DNA from 3 places in the Alicyclobacillus tolerans genome. Region 3 is predicted to be linked to each of the others. Evidence: riboswitches for the same ligand, from Rfam matches in the RefSeq annotation. Region 3 holds a riboswitch; each other region holds the start of a gene.
What was found. A riboswitch is a leader RNA that binds a small molecule or an ion and turns the genes downstream of it on or off. The one in region 3 is predicted to bind cyclic di-AMP.
Positions count from the first base shown of each region.

Region 1: another riboswitch for cyclic di-AMP. It lies ahead of ACOJUR_RS11225 (C40 family peptidase); the one in region 3 lies ahead of ACOJUR_RS10190 (cell wall hydrolase).
Region 2: another riboswitch for cyclic di-AMP. It lies ahead of rplS (50S ribosomal protein L19); the one in region 3 lies ahead of ACOJUR_RS10190 (cell wall hydrolase).

Region 1 covers NZ_JBMGNK010000002.1:2,218,057-2,221,335, reverse strand. The annotation lists gene ACOJUR_RS11235 (globin domain-containing protein) at 1-325, opposite strand, end outside; gene ACOJUR_RS11230 (anti-sigma factor family protein) at 566-1,081, shown strand; cyclic di-AMP (ydaO/yuaA leader) riboswitch at 1,109-1,230, shown strand; gene ACOJUR_RS11225 (C40 family peptidase) at 1,232-1,828, shown strand; gene ACOJUR_RS11220 (FMN-binding protein) at 2,083-2,631, shown strand; gene ACOJUR_RS11215 (FAD:protein FMN transferase) at 2,632-3,279, shown strand, end outside.
Region 2 covers NZ_JBMGNK010000002.1:1,500,315-1,503,593, forward strand. The annotation lists gene ACOJUR_RS07380 (hypothetical protein) at 1-191, shown strand, start outside; gene ACOJUR_RS07385 (hypothetical protein) at 178-930, shown strand; cyclic di-AMP (ydaO/yuaA leader) riboswitch at 992-1,125, shown strand; gene rplS (50S ribosomal protein L19) at 1,564-1,905, shown strand; gene ylqF (ribosome biogenesis GTPase YlqF) at 2,065-2,955, shown strand; gene ACOJUR_RS07400 (ribonuclease HII) at 3,114-3,279, shown strand, end outside.
Region 3 covers NZ_JBMGNK010000002.1:2,026,633-2,029,911, reverse strand. The annotation lists gene ACOJUR_RS10200 (G5 and 3D domain-containing protein) at 1-484, opposite strand, end outside; gene ACOJUR_RS10195 (DMT family transporter) at 626-1,540, shown strand; cyclic di-AMP (ydaO/yuaA leader) riboswitch at 1,636-1,806, shown strand; gene ACOJUR_RS10190 (cell wall hydrolase) at 1,819-2,535, shown strand; gene ACOJUR_RS10185 (C40 family peptidase) at 2,647-3,279, shown strand, end outside.

The DNA.
Region 1 (3,279 bases), 190 kb from region 3:
TAAATTCCTGAACAGAATGGTCTATCCCAATTTGATTGAGTGACTCTTCCATACAACGTATCCATTCGCTCGCATGAGCTTGAGTAATAGGATGTGCAAGATGTTTGGCTCTTAACATTGGATGACCATACATATTTGTATAAAGCGAAGGCCCTCCAAAAAATTGAGTCAAAAACATCAATTGCTTATCACGCACAGGTTTTATGTCTTCTGGAAATAGAGGACGTAGGAGTTCATTTTTTTGGACTTTTGTATAAAATATGTCAACCAGATTGGCTATTGTATTTTGACCGCCAATCGCTTCATAAATAGATTTAACTTCCATACTCCAATAAGCCTCCTGCTTTTTCATTCAACCGTATATAATTTTGCTGCAGTATGCAAATTATTGGTGAAACAAGACATAAAGCAATCCATTGATGTGCGAATTTTGATCCAGTCAGTATTCCTACAAAAATGAAAAGAGAGATTGAGAAAATACTGGTCAAGTTTAGGGGTTTTTTCGTATAATGGGTCTACATGATGAGAAAGATTGGTTAAAACTGGGGGAGACGGGAGGCAATCCATGCAATTGTGTGATTTAAGCTTGAGATATGTGGCTGGATTACTTACCGAACTTGAAAATAAACGTTTTGAGCGCCATTTACAGAATTGTGAAAAATGTCGGCAAGAAGTTGAAGAATATGTATCTTACCGTAATCTCATGATTCAAGAAAACAAGAATCAGCAAATTACAGAAACAGACACGCTACTTACTCATGCTAAAGTGTATGTATTTCCTCAACGGCACTTACAAAATCAATCTCGAATGGGTAAAATATTTGGTTTAAAAGCTCGTTCCTTTTTTATAAAAGTACCCCAATCTATTGCGGCTTTAATGGTAATTGCTGTTGCTTTCTTTTCATTTTGGGCACATCTGCCAGCCCATCAAGTGGTCGTCAAAGCTGAGGGAATTGTAACTCGAGAAGTACCTCATTCCGTAACGGTGAAATTTGATTCAGTTTTGAGTAAAGCTCATGAATTAGAAAATCGTTTGGAAAACTATAGACTTCTTTCTAACTATTTTGCAATGAAATTATGACAAAGTGTTTGTTAGCATAAAGTCCGAACCAAAAAACAGCCGAATCCTATTTAGGGTACGGGGGATACAATTTGGGGTGAATGCGCCAACGCGCATGGGCGACCTCCGTCCTAACCCGTCAACTAACCTCGGAGGCAAGGGGAGGACTTTATGAAAATAAAAGCAGCCTTATTGGCTTTAACATCCATTGCAGTATTTTTGCCTGCTACCAGTCAAATTGCAATGGCAAAAACTTATCATCGTACACCCATTTATTCGTTTTCCAGCAATAGCTACGTCAAATCTCAATTGGCGTATAACGGTCAACTACCTCCAGGAGTCACTTATCAGCCATCTGTTCAACCGTTAGCTGGAATTCACGCGACACCAGAAGAGAAGTTTCAAGCTATATTGACAGTAGCAGAAAGTAAGTTAGGTACTCCCTATCGATGGGGGCATAACGAAGATAGAGGTCAGTATGGCTTTGACTGCTCTAATTTTACAGCCTATGTTTATCATCATGCGCTCGGCTATGTTATGAGTGGAGCTTCGCAAGTACAATATCACGATGTAGGTTGGCAGGTACCTATTTCGGATATGCAACCTGGTGATTTGGTTATTTTTAACCATGGTGGTCATGTTGCGATTTATATTGGAAATGGTCAGATGATTGAAGAAGGCGGCGGTTTGGGTAAAGTAGGTATTGCACCTTTACATCCTGGAACGTATTGGTACAATCACATCACTACTGTCAAACGTATGTTTTAAAAGTGAAACTTTCTATAGGGCTTGTTCCTCTCGTCATCTTTAGATGACTTTAATATGTTGCCTTATGGATAAACAGGTTTTTTCTTTCTCCTGTTTACATTTGGCAGAACATATTACAGGGGGACAAGCCCTTTTTTTTATTCATGACTCCACAAGTTCTTCATAACCATCGGACAAATACTTCAACACCTAGAAGGCCACTTTTATTAATCTATGACGGAGAATAGGAATCGGGTGAAAGTGGTGTTTATCGATTGCTCAAAACTACTCAATCCAAATGGTTAACATTATCTACAGCCGCTGTAGGAGCCATCTATGCTGCAGGTTTTTTCTATACGGAACCGACAGTTCAGGCATTAAATCCACAGATCTTAGATCAAAAAAATGCAAGTGAGTCCAACAAGGTATTCCATCAAATGGGAAAAGAACATCACGAGACTAGGTCATTCCACAAAGCATTATCATCAACAACAACTTCTGCAAATCATCAAACATCAAATTCAGACAAGTCTCAACATAAGAGCGATAGCAGTTCTCTTTATAAGGACGGTATTTACCAAGGAGTGGGCACGAACGCTTATGGTAGCGTCGGTGTTTCTGTAACGATACAGAATGGAAAAATCACTCAAGTGCAGATCACTCAATGTACCACTCATTATCCACAATCCGTTATTGATCCGGTTTTACCAAACGAAGTTGAAGCTAAGCAGACGTGGCAAATTGATATTGTCTCTGGAGCCACAGCAAGTACTCAAGATTTTGCTATGGCTGTCTATCAGGCTTTGCAAGCTGCAAAGGCTTAAATGGAGGAATTTATCCTGAGCAAAGAACTTCAACTCTATCATCATCAAGTGCTTGCTTTAGGTACAAAAGTTGATTTTTGGGTTTCCATAGAGGGTAATTCATCTGAAGATGTTAGAAAAAATTTGCAACAAGCAATTTCAGTTTTCAACATCGTAGAGGAAACCTGCAGTCGTTTTCTTGAACACAGTGTGTTACGACGTCTTTCACAACAAATTGGTGAGGATGTTCAAGTACCTGTTCTATTATTCGAGGTTATCCAATTCAGTTTAGAATTGGCCAAGATGACTCATGGACGATTTGACCCGACCATAGGTGGATGGCTAGAGAAGGGTGGTTTTGTCACAAATTATTTGACAGGAAACAAATTGGATTTATGCGAAAACATAGATTTTAATGCTTCCTATCGTGATGTAAAGCTTGATGTGGAGAAAAAAACCGTTCGCTTAATGAAACCGCTCCTCTTGGATGTGGGAGCTACCGCAAAAGGGCTAGCACTTGATTTGGTAGTTCATTGTTTTTCTGAATATCCAGGATTTTGTATCAATGCTGGTGGAGATGTGATCGCCAGAGGTATACAACCTAATGGTGAGCCGTGGAAGATTTCTATTCGCAATCCGTTTTCTCCAGAAAAGAAAATAGGATATTTA
Region 2 (3,279 bases), 530 kb from region 3:
TTCATTGGCAACCAGGTAAGGTTGATTTAGCTCTTTCAATATACGGAACGGGTGAATATTTAATCATTCAACGTTCGTATACGCCAGTACTCCCAGTCTCTATTGGTATTTTTATAATCATTGGTCTCATTGGCTGGGGACTGCGCTTGAATGACAGAAGAAAGCGGGTGAAAGCAGATGAAGTCCAATAAGCTATGGATTGTAGCTGCATTGCTTGGTTGTTTTGGACTGGTTGGATGTTCGCCAAAACCTCTGACCACCTTAAATCAAGTGCCACCCATTTCTTTAGCGAAAACGGATGCTGAAGCATGGCCCATCATTCAGACGGCTATTCACAAGGGGCTTCAACTTCATCAATATCAAATTAAGGCTAGTGTTAATTTAGTTGATAATTCTATAAATCCATCATTTACCGTCTATGGTTCAGTTGAAAAACCAAATGAAGTTTCGTTAGGTGTACATGAGGGAGACACGAATATTCAATTTTTTCAGCAAGGGCAGTCCGCATTCTCGTTTGTCAATGGTCACTGGACACCTTCTGATCCTTTGCCAAGCCCCGATGTATTTCAAACGTATGCTAAAGTGCTAGAAGGTGTAGAGAAGATGGGAACGCCTGTGTATCTGCAGCCTCAACAATATGTGGTAGACGAGTATTGCTGGGTGTTCACCATGATTGTCCCTGGTGTGGATGTGGAAAAATTAGCCACATGGGATGCGGGAGAAGTGTTTCCAGCCAGTTCGCATGTTTTAATGACGGTCATGGTCGGAAAACGCAGTGGTCAAATTCGTGAAGTAGAAACGAGTTCGGTGGGTTCTATATCGGAAGTGGGACCTATACAAATTTCTACAGACACCATTCTGTTTAACCTGAATAAAAAATACGCCAAGGTAAACATTCCTTTGTCACTTGTAAAACAATTCAAAGATTAGAGTTTATATCATTTCAGATATGCTCATCAGTTGGCAAAACAAGCAAAGAGGCATATAATAAAGTATGCCGTCGCTGAATTCCTAAGAGAAGCGGAGAACCCAATCACAGGGGTGAATCATCAGTCTTTCACTGATGTAGGGAATGCCTGCTCCCGAACCCGTCAGCTAACTCCGTAAGCGTTGCGGGCAGTTTTACAATGGTGGCGAGTAATCGTCAATTGTAACTTTTAAGAAATGCTTCTTTTTAGGAATGCCGCGATGGACTTTTCCATCGGGGAGTTGGTAAGCATGAACAAACATGCAGAGCTCCCACAGTGGGAGCGAGATATGGAGATTTTGCATCATTTGAGGAAGATGCGTTCCTCGCAGCAAGCACGGAATTCAGTCTCTAAAATGCTGGACGAAGACAAAAAGCTAAAAGTAAAGTTTTCTACTCGCACGTCTCCATCTTAATACATGCATTTTGAACAGGTAGTCGTACGACTACCTGTTCTATTGTACCATTTTATATTAGGTGAAATTTTTAAAAAATTGACCTTGATGAATTTATATGGTATATTATCGCGCGTGATCTCGACGGTCCGCTGCTTGCAAACAAGCATGAACGTCGAAGGTAAGGGAGGAAAATCCTAGATGAATTTACTTCAAGAAGTAGCGCGGGAACAATTACGTACAGATATTCCTAGTTTCCGCCCGGGAGACACGTTGCGTGTGCACGTGAAAGTTCGTGAAGGTCAGCGTGAGCGTATTCAGGTTTTTGAAGGCGTGGTCATTCGGCGTCGTGGTTCAGCCATCAGTGCTACCTATACTGTGCGCAAAATATCTTATGGTGTTGGTGTAGAAAGAACATTTCCATTACACTCTCCAAAGGTAGAAAAGATTGAAGTTATGCGTCGCGGTAAAGTTCGTCGAGCGAAGTTGTACTATTTGCGTGGATTGTCTGGCAAGGCTGCACGCATTAAAGAAATTCGCTAGTTTAAGCCGTACGCTGATTTGCGTTAGTAAAAGTAAATGCGTTAAGAAAGGGCCGGGTGGCCCTTTCTTAGTTTTAGTATTTCAGTATACGTTTCATCTGTGGTAGTTTATCGGATCTGATTTCAACAGAAAATTATATGTGATGGAAGTGAAAAGATATTGCAAACGATTCAGTGGTTTCCTGGACATATGGCCAAAGCACGTCGGGAAATTCAAGCTTCCATAAAAATGGTTGATGCAATTATTGAGTTAGTCGATGCGAGATTGCCAATGGCCAGTTCCAACCCTTTGCTGAAAGATTTAATTGGAGCACGGCCACGCTTGCTTGTGATGACTCGCAAGGATCTGGCAGATGAAAGCCAAACGAAGCAATGGTTGCAGAAATTTGAACATCAAGGTATTTCAGCTATAGCTGTCGATGCGCAAACGGGTAGTCAAGTACAGCGGATTATTCCTGCTTTAGAAATGGCAGCTAAGGCTAAACGCGAACGGGAAGCGCGTCGGGGCATGCGACCACGTCCTCTGCGTACTATGGTGGTGGGTATACCCAATGTGGGCAAATCATCGTTAATCAATAGATTGGCTAAACGTTCTGCTGTAAAAACAGGTGATCGTCCGGGAATTACAAAAGCCCAGCAGTGGGTACGTATAGGTAGCATTGAATTGCTGGATACCCCTGGAGTGCTTTGGCCCAAAATAGATTCCCCTGAAGATGGGTATCTCTTGGCTATGAGTGGGGCTATAAAACCAGAAATTTTAGATCATGTAGATTTGGCGTTACATGCACTACAATTCTTAATTCGATATTACCCGCATCTGGTTGAAGAACGATGGCAAATTGAAGCGCGCTCCTATGCTTCATATTCTCTCGATGAACCTGAAGGAGCGGAAGCGTTTTTAGATTTGTTTGAAAAAATGACCCGTATGAAAGGCATGTTAATGTCTGGTGCGCGTCCGGATTTAGAACGTATGGCAGAGTCTCTACTTCGTGAGCTGCAGACGGGTAAACTGGGCAGAGTGTCTTTTGAATGGGTACACGGGGAAGAATAGAGTGCTGAGTAGAATGAATCAGCCATTAACGGATAGATTATTATTGATGATCTCGATAGAATAAGCAGTGTCTTTTCAATGTTAAACGGTTGCTAAGTTGATATGGCAAAATTGCTTTTTATTGAAAGGATAAAGTTTGAAAATCAAAGGTGGTGTACATGCTGGTTCGTTCTTGGCAAATGGAACGTTGGCTTGTAGGTTCAAAACAAGTTTTACTTGCAGGAGTAGACGAAGTAGGTAGGGGGTGTTTAGCGGGGCCTGTTGTTGCAGCAGCTGTTATTTTTTCTCCAGATGTTCCAATAGCAGAACTTCAGAGTATCACAG
Region 3 (3,279 bases):
CTTCTAAGAGAACACGGGGAGTTGGGGGGCGGATGGTTTGAACGTGTTCGGCCTGTTGCAACATACGACCATCTAAAAAAACGCGCACCTGTTTAATCTCAGCAATGCCTTCTTCGCCAGAGTGCAAGACGTGGTATTGACCTACTGGCAAACGAGTTGTTTTTTCTATAAAGGTTTCAAATGGTAATCTTCGTTTGCTGATGGTGGTTACCACATGTTTTTGCATAAACCGATGGTCTGTATGAAGACTTGTCATGAACGATTTTTTAGAGTTTTCTTTTTTTTGTAATCTAATTTTTAGCCATTGTGATTTATTTTGCGCCTGTAAATTAGAATTTTCATTATTGATATAAATTGAATTCGCTTTCGGAAACAGGGTAGTAGTTTCCTGATGAGAAGCAGGAACCAATGTAGTAGCTCCATCGGCAATCAGCGAGGCAATCAGAGCTGAAATGGTTACCGGCATCATACCTGGCTTAAGCAATTGCTCACCCCTATCGAAAAATAATGAATTGGATTGGCTGGTTTGTCATTCAGACTATGCACCAGCCTCTCTTTTCATGACAGAGTTTTTACCGTATCTTTAGGTTTGCAGTTCTCGTTTGGGAAAAGAGGCACAATACATATGAATAAACCTATAGCTTTGATTTCTTTAATCCTAGTTACATTGGTTTGGGGAGTAACATTTACTTTAACGAAATCAGCACTTTCGGATGTACCTGCCCTGCCACTTTTGGCGATCCGCTTTCTATTAGCTAGTTTTTGTATGCTGCCCTTCGTGTTTTGGAAACGTGACCTGCGAAAACAAATGAATTGGCAATCGACGTGGATAGGTGCAGGAATTGGTCTGGTATTAATGCTTGGTTATGCCTTGCAAACTTTTGGACTAGAGACTACTTCACCCGCAACAAGTGGCTTTTTGACAGGACTTTCAGTGGTCATGGTACCGTTTATCAGTTCGGTTATTCAGAAAAAAAAGAGAATGGGTGTCCGTGTCTGGGTGGGAACATGGTTCGCAGCAGGCGGTTTATATCTACTTTGTGGACCAGGATTAATTCATATGCAACCTGGCATCCTGGAAGGTTTATTTTGTGCGTTGTTTATGGCGTTACAAATCGTCATGGTAGAAAAGGCAGCCCCTTTCATCTCACCTCTCTATCTGGCTTTTGTTGAAATTGCAACCATGTCAATTTGTTTTTCAATATACTCCTTTTTGGTCTACCCTCATTCAGTATGGAATCTGGCAAATTGGTTGCAGCCCAAAGTGGTTATTTCTCTGCTTGTCAACGGCATTATGGGTACCTCTATTGCTTATTGGATTCAAAATGTTGCTCAACGTTATTTGAGCGCTTCTCAATCTGCAGTTATTTTTACGTTAGAACCGGTATTCGCTGCTCTTGTGGCTTGGCTTTTAGATCAGCAGAAGTTAGGTTTCTTCACATGGTTCGGAGCTTTTTTCATTTTGCTAGGCATGTGGTTGAGCGATACTTCCATTCGATGGAAACTAACATGGAAAAATCATGATGAAATCAGTCAATGAGGTAGAAAAATGATAATGTTTATATAAAAAATGGTAATCAAGTAAATTATTTTAGAATGAATTCAATAATTTTTTATGTTAGCTTGTTAGTAATCTTCTGCTTCAAGCCGAATCGCTGATAGCAGCGTACGGGGGATTTTCAGTATGAAGGTGCGGGAATGATGCAATTGCCCGATCGCCTTCTAGGGGTGAATCCAAATTTGGACAGGCGTACTCGATCGCCTGAACCCGACAGCTAACCTCGGAGGCAATTCTCGAGAGGGAGTCGTTTACACATTATGTTGAAAAAACAATTTTTAAAGAAGCGAACTTTGCAAATCGCTGCTCCGGTCGTAGCAGTATCTTTTTTTGCGGCCACACATATGACGGTTGCCCATGCAGATACGATGTCAACGTACACCGTACAAGCAGGCGATACATTATGGAAAATTTCTCAAGCCTACCATATCTCTCTAGCTTCATTGGAAGCAGCTAATCCTCAGGTCACTCCGCGCGATATGTTGATTGGCACAGTACTGAATTTGCCAGTCTCAAGCCGTACATCTTCTTCTATTGTGGCCAACACCAACCAAATAAATTCAAGTTCATCTCCAACCGCAAATGCTGATGATTCAGAGGCTACGTACAATAGTAATCTATATTGGTTAGCCCATTTAATTTCTGCTGAAGCTCAGGGTACCCCGCTCAATGCTCAAATTGCAGTGGGGGATGTTGTCTGGAATCGTATGCAAAATCCAGATTACCCAAACACTGCTTATGGGGTAATATTCCAGAAAACGAACGGTTATGCGCAGTTTACTTGTACCACGAACGGTTTTATCTATCAGACTCCTGTGGCTAGCGCTTGGACCGCTGCCGAAGATGTGTTGGACAACCATGAAAATCTAGTACCTAATGCGTATGTTTTTTATAATCCATCCAAAACCGCTTCTAACAGTTGGGTCTGGGATCAACCAACCATTGAACAAATTGGGCCGTTTATTTTTGCACAGTGATGATTTTGTAGAAAGCCATCACTGGTTAGATTTTTAAAAAGTTTATATTTTATTTGCTAAACTTATATAACAGAAAATTTTAAATAATAAAATAAAAAAGAGGTGCATTTTGTGAAAAACAACAGATTTGCCAAATGGTTTTGGCAAGGCGCTGGCGTCTTGGCAGCTGCATCAACAGTTCTCGCCTTTGTTCAGCCAAACGAAGTTTGGGCTGCAAATCTGTCGTCCAATTCCAGCGAATATGTAGAGACGAATCACGGTTGGGTAGACATGTTTCGCTCACCATCTATCTATTCTCCTGTGGTAGGTAAATTAGAATTATCGGAGCAAGCACCGTTGGTAAAAAAATATAACAACTACTGGTATGAGGTTGATTGGCAAGGTCAAGATGTTTTTTTGACCACGAGTAGCAGGTTTGTCCATCTGGTAACAACCGATAGTACTCAAACAGTTGCTCCTTCTTCAACAAACACTGCATCATCGGATCTTTCAGCAAATACGACTGTAAACACAAATGGATTGAGTTCTGCAACCTCTCCTTCGTCATCTTTGCCAGAGTGGAAAATAGAGGCTAACAAAGTGATTGCTGTAGCCCGTACCCAACTGGGTGTCCCTTATTGGTGGGGGCATCAGGTTCCTGGTGTAGGTTTTGACTGCTCAAATTTTACGGCTTGGGTTTATCGGACTGCTCTTGGCATCCGCTTTTCATCGTCGTCCGTATATCAACGTTATCATGTAGGAACA